Filimonas effusa: one gene and its partner. The protein of the gene in region 1 interacts with the protein of each later gene in a pairwise test. Links are inferred from orthologs where the notes say so. Each region holds a gene or a part of one and is shown on either strand. Other genes may lie near its edges. The genes, in order: recJ and ESB13_RS19445.

The links.
Region 2: the proteins of recJ (region 1) and ESB13_RS19445 interact in binary tests that used the Escherichia coli proteins (3 or more experiments, as listed by UniProt). The link is inferred for Filimonas effusa from one-to-one orthologs.

What each region holds. Positions count from the first base shown.
Region 1 is NZ_SDHZ01000002.1:144,728-151,946, reverse strand. What follows is about bases 2,121-5,090. They hold recJ (single-stranded-DNA-specific exonuclease RecJ), read right to left. Parts: upstream 4,471-5,090; coding sequence 2,770-4,470; downstream 2,121-2,769. Other genes in these bases: ESB13_RS11995 (polyprenyl synthetase family protein), read right to left, coding at 4,491-5,090; htpG (molecular chaperone HtpG), read left to right, coding at 2,121-2,162. Outside these bases: ESB13_RS12010 (LacI family DNA-binding transcriptional regulator), read left to right, coding at 1-105; more of htpG, read left to right, coding at 309-2,120; more of ESB13_RS11995, read right to left, coding at 5,091-5,453; ESB13_RS11990 (OmpA family protein), read left to right, coding at 5,658-7,219. UniProt on the Escherichia coli protein: Single-stranded-DNA-specific exonuclease.
Region 2 is NZ_SDHZ01000003.1:369,682-376,821, reverse strand. Bases 1,727-4,617 are described here. They hold ESB13_RS19445 (type IA DNA topoisomerase), read right to left. Parts: upstream 4,290-4,617; coding sequence 2,163-4,289; downstream 1,727-2,162. Other genes in these bases: ESB13_RS19440 (SH3 domain-containing protein), read left to right, coding at 4,382-4,617; ESB13_RS19450 (hypothetical protein), read right to left, coding at 1,782-2,111. Outside these bases: ESB13_RS19460 (ATP-binding protein), read right to left, coding at 1-1,005; ESB13_RS19455 (TlpA family protein disulfide reductase), read right to left, coding at 1,009-1,602; more of ESB13_RS19440, read left to right, coding at 4,618-5,260; ESB13_RS19435 (DUF1634 domain-containing protein), read right to left, coding at 5,265-5,660; ESB13_RS19430 (sulfite exporter TauE/SafE family protein), read right to left, coding at 5,678-6,511; ESB13_RS19425 (FadR/GntR family transcriptional regulator), read right to left, coding at 6,519-7,140.

The DNA of each region.
Region 1 (7,219 bases):
AATCATTTGACCGGATCGGCAGTGATCCGCTCCGCTCATACTACTTTCCTCAGGGCAGAACTGATAATCCGGGAATCGTCAGAAAAACTGGGAAACAGAAAATAAAACAGGCTTCCGTCATTTCCCTTGGAATAGGTACGCAAAGGCTTGACATTTCCCACCCGATCATAGCATTCACGAATCAGGGAAGCCGGCATTAGTGAAATAGCAGCAGAAATTGACATATTTGAAGAGCAGGGATGCGTCAAAATGGCGGAGCCGCAGGGTTGGTATTTTCTTTGTTCTTTTTCTCCCCAAAAAGAATTCGTATGCAAAAAGGGCAGATTCGTGTTCAGACGGAGAATATATTTCCCATCATTAAGAAATTTTTATACAGTGACCACGAAATTTTCCTGCGTGAACTGGTAAGTAATGCCGTTGATGCCACGCAAAAAATAAAAACATTATCTTCTATCGGTGAAGCAAAAGGCGAACTGGGAGAGTTGCGGATAGATGTTGTGCTGGATCCTAAAGAAAAAACATTAAGTATAATAGACCGTGGGGTAGGTATGACTGCCGAAGAGGTAGATAAATATCTTAACCAGGTAGCCTTTTCCGGCGCCGAAGAGTTCTTGACCAAATACAAAGACGCCAATATCATTGGCCATTTCGGCCTCGGATTTTACAGCGGCTTTATGGTGAGCAGTAAAGTGGAAGTATTTACCAAAAGCTTCCGCGAAGATGCCAAAGGGGTATACTGGAGCTGCGATGGAAGCCCCGAGTTCGAGTTGTACGAAATAGATAAAGCCGATAGGGGAACCCGCATCGTGCTTCATATAAATGAGGATAGCGAAGAGTTCCTGGATGGCTACCGCATAAGAAGGATCCTGGAAAAATTCTGTAAATTCCTTCCGGTAGCTATTTACTTCAAAGACGAGTCTACAAAGGCCGATGATAAAGAAGCAAAAGAAGAAGAAGAAAGCCCGATCAATAACACCAATCCTATCTGGGTTAAGAAGCCTTCCGAGCTTACTAATGAAGACTATCAGAACTTTTATCGTGAATTGTATCCCGCCGGCGAAACGCCTTTATTCTGGATCCATCTGAACGTCGACTATCCGTTCAATCTTACCGGTATTCTTTATTTCCCTAAGATCAAACAGAGCTACGAGATCCAAAAGGATAAAATTCAGCTGTACAGCAACCAGGTATTCGTTACCGACGAAGTAAAAGATATCGTGCCCGAGTTCCTGATGCTGCTGCATGGTGTGATCGATAGCCCCGACATCCCTTTGAACGTTAGCCGTAGCTATCTTCAGGGCGATCCCAATGTAAAAAAGATCAATGCCCATATTACCAAAAAGGTTGCCGATAAATTGGATGAGATCTTCCGTAACGATAGAAAATCATTCGAGGAAAAATGGGAAAGCCTGGGATTATTTGTTAAGTACGGGATGATGACCGACGATAAATTCCTGGACAAAGCAAATAAATTCCTGGTAATGGAAGATGCTGCCGATGGCGTGTTCTACACTTTGGAAGAATACAAAACGGCTGCCGATACTTTACAGAAAAACAAGGAAGGGAAAAGCGTTATTATCTACACCACCGACCCTGTTCAGCAAGACGCTTATATCAAAGCGGCACAAGGCAAAGGATATAAAGTGGTGAAGCTGGAAACCATGGTCGACGCCGCTTTCATCAACAATATGGAGATGAAATGGGACAGCGTTCATTTTGTGCGGGTGGATTCCGATATTGCCGACAACCTCGTCGACAAACAGGAACATACCGATATGGTCCTGAGCAAGGAAGAAGAGGAAAAACTGAAAGGCTTGTTTGGCTTTAAGGTATCCGATTTGAACTTGAATGTAGAGGTAAAAGGCTTAAGCCCCGATACCCCTCCTGTAATTGCTACCAGGCCCGAGTTCATGCGCCGTATGAAAGATATGGCTGGCATGGGTGGAGGTATGGCTGCTTTTTATGCAACGATGCCCGATGAAGTGAATTTAACTGTTAACGGTAATCATAAAGTGTATCAGGCTTTGTTGAAAGAAAGTGATACCGCGAAGCAGGAACAACAAATTCGTAACCTCGCCGATCTGGCGTTGCTATCCCAGGGCTTGTTGAAAGGCGCTAATCTTACTGAGTTTATAAACAGGAGCGTGGCGTTACTTTCTTAATATAATAAATTATAAAAAAGAGGCCGTATCACATAAGTGCGATACGGCCTCTTTCATTCGGGGCCCCGATGGAGCCATATACTATTTGCTAAAAAAAAGCGCAGTTTTGACAAAGCACTCTTAAAGCTTCACTAAAGCATCTCAAAAGCTTCTTTAAAGCTTCCTTGAAAAAGATCGTTTTTTTAGCAAAAGATCATTTGTAAAAAAAAAGCCACTAATATTATTAGCAACGCATCGCTCATCTCTTCCGTTATCTAATGTCTGCCTAAACAACACATAGGCGATCAGTATTGCAGCGATGACACCAGTGAAATCGGCGGGCATGCCGGCTCAGATGGAATAACGGGCTTTTTGATGCCTGTGCGCTCCAAAGTAGAGCGCTGTAATGTAAAAGAGGAGGGTGTATTCTATGTAGAATACCCTCTTTTTATTCGTATCCCTGATGGAGTCGGGTACCCATTTAAGCGATTCTCAGAGGCTATTTTTATTTAGGAGCCAACCTCCTCCTTTCATTCGGGTCCCTGGCAGAGAAGGTCCCTGTTTAAGCGACGATCGGCGACTATTTTTATTTAGGAGCCATCCTCTTTTTTTGAATTGCGCTCTCTTATTACTCAGACAATCTGAAGTCAATAACTTTTAATTGCAGATATTTTTCACCATTCCATTCATTGAGGTCAAGTGTATAAACAATATCGATAGGGTGATTTTGCTCCAGCAGGTGAAAACGGCTGGCCATATTAAAGCCGATTCCGGTAATGGTGATATGATTTTGTTTTACTACAAACCGTATATGCTGCTCTTTTACCAGCTTCGAATTACCTGTATTGAACACGCCTCTCGAAAGAAATACCGGGCGTGTATTACACGGCCCGAAAGGTTCCATCTGGCAGAGAATATTATAAAAAGAAAGTTTAAGATCGGCGAAGCTCACAACTGCGTCTATTATAATTTCCGGTACAAGAGATTCCGGTGCAATGGTGGCAGCTACTACTTCCTCAAACTTGCTGCTGAACGCAGCTACCTGGTCTGGCAGCAGGGTCATGCCTGCTGCTGCAAAGTGACCTCCATACCCAAGCAGGTGCTCGCGGCACGCATGGATGGCTTCATAAAGATTGAAACCATTAACGCTGCGTGCACTTCCCGCAATCACCTCGCCGCTTTTGGTGAGAATGATAGTAGGACGGTAATAATTTTCTATTAAACGTGAAGCTACTATCCCTACCACTCCTTTATGCCAATGCTCCTGGAACAAAACTGTTGTTTTTCGTTGCAGCATTACCGGGTCGCCCTGTATAAGGGCTAACGCTTCGGCAGTGATGGAGAAATCCGCTTCCTTGCGATCGGTATTATTGTTTTGCAGTTCTTCGGCGTAGTGCTGCGCCTTTTCCGGGTCTTCTTCTATGAATAGTTGTACTGCCTTGCGGGCATCATCCATACGGCCGGCTGCATTGATACGCGGTGCTACCACAAATACCAGGTTGCTAAGCAGAACAGGACTGGTAAGTTTACCTTGCGCTACTAGTACTTTGATGCCCGCAGATGGATGGCTGTTGATCTGTTGCAGGCCAAAATAAGCCAGGGTCCTGTTTTCGCCTGTAAGGGGAACAATATCGGCAGCGATGGCGGTTGCCACCAGGTCCAGGTAGCCCATATAAGCCTCTTCCGGCAGGTTTAGCTTTTGCGACAGCGCCTGAATAAGCTTAAAGCCTACACCGCAGCCACAAAGCTCTTTATAGGGATATTCGCAGTCGGGTTGTTTGGGATTGAGAATGGCCACGGCAGCCGGCAGCTCAGGATCGGGCAGGTGGTGATCGCAAACGATAAAGTCAATGCCCATATCAGCAGCCTCGCGAATGAGCTCAACGGATTTTATGCCGCAATCGAGCGATATAACCAGGCTGCAGCCCGTTGATTTTGCAAACTGAATACCTTCCCGCGATACACCATAGCCTTCTTTATACCGGTGCGGAATATAAAATTCAACAGCCTTATGAAGTTTAAACAAAAAGCGGTACATACATGCCACAGAAGTAGTTCCGTCAACATCGTAGTCGCCGAAAACAAGGATCCTTTCCTGTTTCCCGATCGCTCTCAAAATACGCGCTACAGCTTTCTCCATGTCCTTCATCAGCCAGGGATCATGAAGATGACTAAGACTGGGCCGGAAGAACCGGAAAGCCTGTTCATAAGTGCTGATATCCCTTTGTACGAGAATCTCGCAAAGTGTTTCGTTGATCTGCAGCGCCTGCTGCAATGCCTGAGCCTTAGGCTGATCCGCCTTTAATATGTTCCAGCGTTTCTGTATCAAAAAAATGCAGTTGAGGTTGGTTAAAATTCCCTGTCCGTAGTGTAGCGAACCAGTTCTTCGAGCGCGTTTCGTACTTCTGAATCTTCAAATTCATGCAGCAATTGCAATGCTTCGTCTCGAAAACGGAACATCTTTTCGGTTGCATACCGGATACCCCCTGCATCGGTCACCGCATCTATCACGAACTGAACCTTCTCCTTTTTCTTATTTTCATTTTTTATGATATAGATCAGCTTTTTGCGAAGTGCAGCATCGCAGTTGTTGAGTGTATAGATCAGTGGCAGCGTCAGCTTTTTTTCCTTTATATCGTTACCTGTAGGTTTGCCGATATTGCTGCTGCCATAATCAAAAAGGTCGTCTTTTATCTGGAAGGCCATTCCTGTTTTTTCACCAAATAGCTGCATTTTTTCTACAGCAGCCGGGTCCGTGAAAGTAGTGCTGGCTCCAGCAGCACACGCTGAGGCGAGAAGAGAGGCTGTTTTTCCCTTGATGATTTCATAATAAGTGGCTTCGCTGAGATTGAGATTACGCGATTTTTCCATTTGCAGTAATTCCCCCTCACTCATCATTTTAACGGCGCGCGACAGCACCTGCAATACGCCAAAATCACCGTTGTCAAGCGAAAGAAGTAACCCCTTCGACAAAAGATAATCGCCTACAAGTACGGCAATCTTGTTTTTCCACAAGGCGTTGATGGAAAAGAAGCCCCGCCGTTCAAGGGAATCGTCCACCACATCGTCATGAACAAGCGTGGCCGTATGTAAAAGCTCTACAAGCGAAGCCGCCCGGTAGGTCGATTCATTGACCGGCCCACCCAGCCTGGCACTAAGTAAAACGAACATGGGACGCAATTGTTTACCCTTTCGCTTTACAATGTATTGCATTATTCTGTCTAATAAAGAGACACGGCTTTTCACTGCCTCCCTGAAGTGGGACTCAAATAGTTCCAGTTCCGATGATATTACCCTGCGTGCTGCTTCCATTGCTTAAACTTGGGCTGCAATATAGCCACAATAAAAATTAAATGTTAAAAGCAACATTGGCACTGCAATTGCTGTCTTCATTTTGTAGATCACGGCAAAATAAGTTCTAAAAATTTGGTATTTTACTCCCGATGATTAACTTTGCCGTGCCAAGTTGTAGTATTATTGGGTAGAAAATATTAACAAAAAAATTAAATTATACCTATGGCAAGCAAAAAGTACACAATGATCCTGGGTCTTTTAGGCCTGGCAGGATCTGCGACGTTTGCACAAAAAAATGACGCCACCGCGGATTGGTGGAAAGATTCTTCGAAGGTTGCTACAAAGCGCCTGCCTCAGTACAATGAGTTCCAAAACAACCAGTATCCTTACCCTGCCCGTCCTCGTGATATGTGGGAATTAGGATTCCACGGTGGATACTCCACTATTATCAGTGATATCGATGGTCGTCCAGGTTTTGGCGGTGGTCTCTCACTGAGAAAGTCTTTAGGCCACGTGTTCTCTGTAAGAGCTGATTACACCGGTTCTTTCAACTATGGTCTGGACTATCGTACAAGAGTTGCCACTAACGGTGCAGAAGCTGCTGTTTGGGGCGCTGGTCCTTATGTTGCTAACTACAAGACAGCGGTTCACCAGGGTAACTTAGACCTGATCGCTTCTTTAAATACTATCAGCAACTACAGAGGCAATCCTAAAGCAAATATCTACGTGTTTGCAGGTTATAGCCTGGTTGCAGCTGATGTTGACGTTGATAACAGCCTGAGAGGTGCAAACCTGAACGGCATTAACTTCAGCGGTAAAAGAAAAGACATTAAAGACGCCCTGAAAAACAGGATGAACGACTATAATGTTAACGCTCCTGTTCCTAACGGAAACCGTGAACCAGTTGGCCGTATCGACGATAACTACCTGTTACGTCATGCTGCAAGCTTCGGTGGCGGTATCGCTTGGAAACTTAGCAACAGACTGTCTCTGGGTATCGAACAAAGGTTTACTGTGCCTTTCTCTGATGACCTGGACGGTGTGAACGCAGGTAAGTCTAACGACTTCATCAGCTACACTTCTATCCGTGGTGGTCTGGCCCTGGGTAACTCTTCTAAGAGAGTGGCTCCCCTTTGGTGGATCAACCCCAACAACTTCATCTACAACGAGCTCAACAGCCCTAAACACATGAAGTTGCCTCCTCCGGTATTACCTGATGCCGATGGTGATGGTATCACTGATCAATTCGACCTCGAGCCTAACACTCCTGCCGGAGCACCTGTTGACTCTCGCGGTCGTGCACTCGATACAGATGGTGACGGTGTTCCTGACTACAAAGACAAAGAATTGCTGACTCCTCAAAAATGCTTCCCTGTTAACGCTGATGGTGTAGGTAACTGCCCTGAGCCTGAGTGCTGCAAAGAGTTACGCGATAAATTAGCTTCTTGGAAACCAGGCGGTGATTGCGCTATCACTAATCTGCCTAGCTTAACTTTCAAATCTGGCGCCGTAAGAATCGGTAAAGATGGTGAAGCTATCTTAGCTAGCATCGCAGAAAAAATGAACGCAAACCCAACTTGTAAAGTTAAGATCATCGGTTACGGTGCTGCTAACAAACGTGCACAGCAATTAAGCTGGGATCGTGTAAATGCAGTTGAGAAGTACCTGGTTGAAAAACAAGGTATCTCTGAAAGCCGCTTACTGTTCGTTTACGGTCAGGAAGGTGATGCTAACACTGTAGACTTCGAGGGTACAACTGAAGATGGTCCTAACTCAGTACCAGC
Region 2 (7,140 bases), on another replicon or contig:
AATACATAGCTGAAGGTCAAAGTCTTCTTTCTCCAGCTCCATATTCCCCGATTCAATCTTACTGAAATCGAGGATATCATTCAACAGGCTTAGCAGGCTTTCGCCGCAGCTTACTATGGTATTGGTGTAATCGCGTTGCTTTTGTGTAAGCGGTGTCTCTGCAAGTAATGCCGACATGCCCAGTACGCCATTCAGCGGTGTTCTTATTTCATGGCTCATAGTGGCGAGGAATATACTTTTCGCTTCATTGGCCATATTGGCATGTTCAGCCTGCATAAGCGCCCGCTCTGCGTTCAGATACGCTTTTTCAAGCGCCTGGTTCGATCTTAGCAACTCCTCATTGGCATGGCGTAATACTTCTTCATTTCGCTTGCGCTCCTGCAGCACCAATGTTTCCTTTTGCAAACGCTGCATGGCTATCAGCTGGTGTATCTGCCGTTGATTATACTCCTTCAACTGGTAAGCCCATAGTCCGCATATAAAGAAGATCCCGGCAGCCAGCAGTATATGAATGATAAAAGTGGGAACCTCAAAATAGCTTAGCTGGCTGAAGTAAATAGTTTCATAACCCGTATTCTGCAGGTAACTGAATATGGAATGATGCAGTAATACGATCAGCATGATCGGTATCTGCAGCTTCCAGTTCTGGTAAGTGATAAGAATGGCGCTGCCTATAAACGCAAAGAAGTGCATTTCAAACATGCCATGCATCTGGTAAATGAACTGGGCCATAAAAATTGCCAGTACGCTGCTCAATACATATTGATATAAGGTCGATTCCGGTAATGCTATTTTCGCAGAATAATAAGCCAGCAATGATAATCCTCCTACACCCATTGCTATAGTCCATGTATCATAAAAATTGGACAAAGCCAGGCCAATCATAAAAAAGCCGATCAGGAAAAAATGTATGATCCTGTCAGAACGTTCTTTTACGTTAAGATTAAAGGCGATGATATGCGCCTGCTCTTCCTCGGTAATATGGCTTATTGGCTCTCTATCCATAGACTATTGTGTGCAGGTGGGTAACTGGCAACCATATGCCTGTAGCGCATACTTGTCGAATTGTACATGCGGGCGCTGGTTAAGCAGCGCCTCCAGTGCTATCTCTGCATAATTGCTTTGGGTATCGGTACAATAACGGCTTTTGTTGTAGTTGCCTCTGTAATACAAATGATAGCTTGTGTCAATGATAACAGCTTGCGGCGTAGAATAAACCCCGCAGGTTCTTGCCAGTGATGTATCAAAAATAACGGGTAACGACAGGTCAAAACGGGACCGGATCTCTTCAGCTGTTATTGGCTTCTTGCTCATAGGTACAATAACAAACCGTGCAACATGTTCATACTTTTTCACCAGCTTCTTGAAATAGGTAGTATTAAACCGGGAGCAGGGACAATCAGGATTGAAGAAATGCAGGAATAAAGGCTGTTTGTTCTGCACCATTGGTTGTGCAGCTTTTATAACTGTTCCGGTAGCAACAGCCTGGTACGATTCGGGTACGGGTGTGGGCAGGCTGTATTTCCATTCATTATACCAGAACAGGGTAACGATACCTAAGAATAATAATGCAAGCCAGGCCAATACAATCTTCTTTCTCATGCACAATAAATTTCTCTTGCAAATAGTGTTTATTTAAGCCAAGAGGAACTTCCGTTAAACGCTTCGTTCATTCTTTGCATTATGCTGTGAACGAAAAGTTTAATGTACGTTTGGCAAATGGTTTTGTACAGGAAAAATTACTGAATTAACCTGGCTTTTTTATATATTTTTTTACTTTTTTATTCTTCGTCATCCTCGTCTTCTTCCCAGTTGAGCACTTCTGTCCAGTACTCCCACGCAGATTCCAGAACCTCGTGAATACGCTCCGACGATGGGCTCGCAGGCGATTCCATCGCTGTTGCGAGAGGTGTAAAGATCAGCTGGTACGATTCACTGTCACCATCTTCATTTTCATAAATAAAAATTTTATGAATAAACTCTTCACTGTCAATGGCCTCCTCGTCTTCCAGCGGAATAATTTTAATCAATGCGCCGGGATTACCCAGGTGCAGCAGGAATTCACCAACTTCCTCATCCAATGGATCATGGCAATACAAAAATTCACTCATAACATCGTTTTTACTTGTATCTCAAATGTAGGAATAAACCTAACATTTCACTCAGGCTTCGGGTTCTATCGCAAAATGTTCATTCAGGACCAATTTGGCGTCAATTGTTCCTTCCGGAAACTGCAATCCTTTGATCTTCCCGGTTTTACCCTTGGTAACAAGATCTGATATCTGTTTGTCCGACAGGATCTTTCCACCAACCTCAAACGGGATCTTAAACCCGCATACTGTAAACTGGGTGCAGCCGTAAGCTGTTTTCCCTTTCTTGAGCAGTGCTGTTTTGCATTTGGGACATTGCAGTTCTTCCACCACTACCGCTTTTTTAGGAGCCTTAGGTTTGGGGTCTTTCTTAGGCTTTTCTGCTTCAGGCATGGGCGCAGGGGCATCCGCTGCAATAGAAATAACGCGGTGCTGACTGGTTTTTACCTCATGGGTCAGATCCACTACCATTTGTATCAGCTCCTGTTTAAAGGTATCTATGGAATAGGCGCCCTTTTCTATCTGCCGGAGTTTCCGCTCCCATAAACCGGTTAACTCGGCGCTTTTCAACAACTCCGTTTGTATGGTATCTATGAGATCTATGCCTGTTTGTGTGGCAAAAAGGTTTTTCTTGCGTTTCTCTATATACTTCCTGCGGAACAGCGTCTCTATAATATTCGCGCGGGTAGACGGGCGCCCAATGCCGTTGTCTTTAAGCAATTCGCGCATCTCTTCGTCTTCCACCTGCTTGCCGGCCGTTTCCATGGCACGCAACAGCGATGCCTCTGTATAGGGTTTGGGTGGACTTGTCTTGCCATGATGTATTCTGGGCGTATGAGGTCCACTTTCACCCACCTCAAAAACCGGGATCAGTTTTTCGTCTTCTTCACCTTCTTTCTTGATGCTCGAATCATTGACATATACTTCTTTCCATCCCGGTTCCAGTATCTGTTTACCAGTAGCTTTAAACGGAACCTGTCCTGCCTTACCTAACACCGTTGTATTCGAGATCTTACATTCCGGGTAAAAAGCAGCAATAAAACGCCGGGCTATTAAGTCGTACACCCTCTTTTCTTCCTGTCCTATTCCTGAAGGATAGATGCCTGTAGGAATAATAGCGTGGTGATCGGTGACCTTGCTGTCGTCAAAAACAGTTTTAAGTTTTGGAATAGGATGCTCAAGTAATGGAGCCGTTAAGGCAGCATAAGGTGTCATATCCTGTAATATACCTGCTATTTTCGGGTACATATCTTCAGGCAGATAAGTGGTGTCAACCCTGGGATAGGTCACCAGCTTTTTCTCATACAGGCTCTGAATGTATTTAAGCGTGTCATCGGCACTGTAGGCATACTTTTTATTAGCTGCTACCTGTAATGCTGTAAGGTCAAACAGCCTGGGGTTGCCTTCCCGGCCTTCTTTTTTCTCGAATGACGTAATGGTAAATTCATGTTCCTTCAAATAGGCAAGTCCCTTTTCTGCCTTTTCCAGCGCGCGCAGGCGGTCGATGGTGGCAGTGAACTCCGTATCACGGTAAATAGTCTTCAACTCCCAGTATTCTTCCGATACAAAGGCGTTGATCTCTTTTTGCCGTTGAACGATCATAGCCAGGGTTGGCGTTTGTACCCGGCCTATAGACAGCAGCACCTTTTTGCCTGCTGCGAATTTCCTGGTAAAAAGCCGCGTGGCATTCATGCCCAGCAGCCAGTCGCCGATAGCCCTTCCACTGGCAGCAGCATAAAGGTTGTTGTATTGATCGCTGTCTTTCAGCTTTTCAAAACCTTCTCTTATGGCCTGTTCCGTAAGCGATGATATCCATAATCTTTTAACAGGTACTGCGCATCTTGCTTTTTGTAATACCCACCGCTGAATGAGCTCGCCTTCCTGGCCGGCGTCACCACAGTTGATCACCTCTTCACATTGCTGAACCAGTTGCTCTATAACTTTGAATTGTTTTTGTACGCCGTCGTTTTCTATCAGTTTAATGCCAAACGTGGCGGGTATAATAGGAAGGTCTTCCAGCCGCCAGAATTTCCATTGCTCATGATAGTCATGGGGTTCTTTCAGCGTGCAGAAATGCCCGAAAGTCCAGGTTACCTGGTAATCATTACCCTCATAGTAACCATCTCTGCGTTGCCTGGCGCCAAGCACTTCAGCAATATCCCGCGCCACACTTGGCTTTTCCGCAATGCAAACTTTCATACTTACAAATATAGGGCGGCAAAAATCGGGAAAACAAACTACCCTGCATGCAGTATACAGGATGATAAAGCATAATTTTTTAACTTGCCTCCATGAAAATAACACTCCATATCAGGCAGCTCTGCCTTTTGCTTACCTGTTTGTTTACACTGCAAACCTTGTCCGCACAGGACTATGATGCTCCGGGCTCTAATCTCTATGCTACAGAAAACAAAGCCGGCGATACATTAACCATTCTTGCCGATACCACCTTCCTGCGCGATCAACCCGCTGCATCGGGAAAAATATTGCAGCAGTTACCCAATGGCACCCAGGTAGTTTTTGTGAAGGAAGCCCACAGGCAACGTATGAAAGGCTTTTCTGCAAATTGGATCCGGGTTCGTGTTGCCGGCGATAGTAACCAGGAAGGTTTTATCTGGAAAGGACTCACTACGCTTGGCTGTTGTAACAACGGCAATACCCGTTTCCTCTATGGGCTTGACAGGGTGGTCAACGTAAAAAAAGATGACGTGGAAAGATGGGATTGTATGGTGAGATTGAAAGTCGTTAACAACGAAAACAAAAAGCTGGCAGATGTTTCCTGGCCATTGAAGAGCAGTGAAGCTACATCGTTTTCATCAGGTAAATTGCTGACAGGAAGCATGGGGTTGGAAGGGCTTACACATATCGTTCGTATTTATTTTTCAGGCGAAGCCTGTGGCATACCCGATGATTATTTTTACTTTGGCTGGACAGGTGCTGAGCTGTTACCATTACCCGGAAAAATGCATATTGCTGATGCCGGTGTGTATTATCATTCTGAAACATTGCTGTTCCCAAGCGAATCGGGCGGGAAACCAGGCCATATCATAAAACTCATTGAAGAGGAAGAAGCATTGGATGAAATGGATAAAGATGGTGAACCTAAAATGAAAAAGACCAGCTCCGGCGAACAGTATAAATGGGATGGCAGGAAAGCGGTAAAGCTTTGATCCCTTATATCTTCAATCCGCCGAACATGCTGCCGAGTATGATGCACAATACAATAGCAGTAATAAATACATAAAGTCTGTCTTTTTCAAGGATAAAGGAGATCAGGGAAAGAAAGATACGCAGAATGGGCGTGGCCAGTAATATGATGACGCCAGCCTGTATCACCTCCTTCGCGCTTCCGGTCTCGAGTCCTTTTATAATACCTGGTAAGCTGGTATAGCCGGCATCTTCGCCATGAAATACAGTATAGTCGGGCATTACTTCCATGCCATGGTTAACGAGATATAGAATGCCGCCAGCAATGGCTACGGCACAGGAACTAAGCACTCCCCAGCGGAGAAACCTGCCGATGAATATTTCTATGCCCCTGTCGTTTATTTTGGTATCACTAAGTTTCATGTTTCAGTAAATTATAATTAGAACTTATGTTGTAAGCCGTTATAGATCATTTGTAAGGCTACCAGTGTAATGGCGATGCTGAAAATAAGTCTAAGCTTTTTCGGGTTCAGCCGCATCAGCAGTTTGGTGCCTGTAAAGGCCCCTGCTAATACACCTATTATCACAGGCATGGCAATAGCGGGGTCAATATACCCTCTCTGTAAATACACTACTGCACTGGCGGCAGCCGTAACTCCTACCATGAAATTACTGGTAGTGGTACTAACTCTGAAGGGAATACGCATAGCAGTATCCATCGCCAGTACTTTTAAAGCGCCTGAACCAATCCCTAACAATCCCGACAAAATACCTGCCAGCGTCATAATGGAAAACCCGCCGCCTACATTACGAAGATTATAATGAACAACGCCGGATGGGGTAGGATAGGATCCATTGAGTTTGAGCTTTGCTGCTAAAGGACTGCCTTCTGTTTCTGCATGTTCATTCTTTTTACGCAATGTCATGGCGGCAGAGAATATAAGCGTAAGACCAAAGATGATGGCTACCAGGTTCACGGGTGTATACACAGCGATCATAGCGCCGGTGACTGCGCCAATAGTGGTGGCTATTTCCAGGAACATTCCCACGCGTATATTGGTGATGCCTTCTCTTACATAAGCGCTTGCTGAACCTGACGATGTAGCAATAGATGACACCAGTGCAGCTCCGATCGCATAACGCATGTCGATATGAAATACCAATGTCAGTAACGGGATGATCACAACACCGCCACCCAGTCCGGTTAAGGCTCCTGTTAAACCTGCCAGGTAGGCACCCAACAGCAATATCAATGTAAATGAAAGAATAAGCATCTGTCTTCTAATTATTGTTCTGTAATATTTCTTTTGTTATACTCGCCGCACGCTGTTGCTGTTTCCGGCTGATGGCCATGTAAAGCGCTTCGTGAAGCGGGTGACTGGCAGCAAACCACTTCACGCTGCCTGCATCCCGCTGCCTGAAAAAGTCCCTGATCACCACTGTGAAGCTTTTATACAACTCAGCCATCACTTTGTTCGATGCCGCATCGGCTATCGCAAGATGAAATTGTATATCTGCATCAACACATTCCTTTACCTGGCTTTGGCTGATTGCTTTTTCACGCTTATCCAGCCACTGCCGTATGCGTTGCAGGTCATCTTCGGTTCTGTGTAAAGCTGCACGCCTTACAATCTCTGTCTCCAGCAGCGTTCTTACTTCGTTAATTTCAACAGCATCGGAGCGACGCAATTGTTCACTCAGCGTCTCCCGCTGCGTTTTCTTATGCACATAAGTGCCATCTCCCTGTTGTACCCGCAGTACACCAGAAATAGCCAGCGTTTTAACAGCTTCACGTACTGTGGAACGGCCAACCTGGTAACGTTCCATCAGTTCCGGCTCGGGAGGTATTTTCTCCCCAACCTTAAAAGCACCCTGGCTGATATCCCGCTGCAAAGCAGCAATA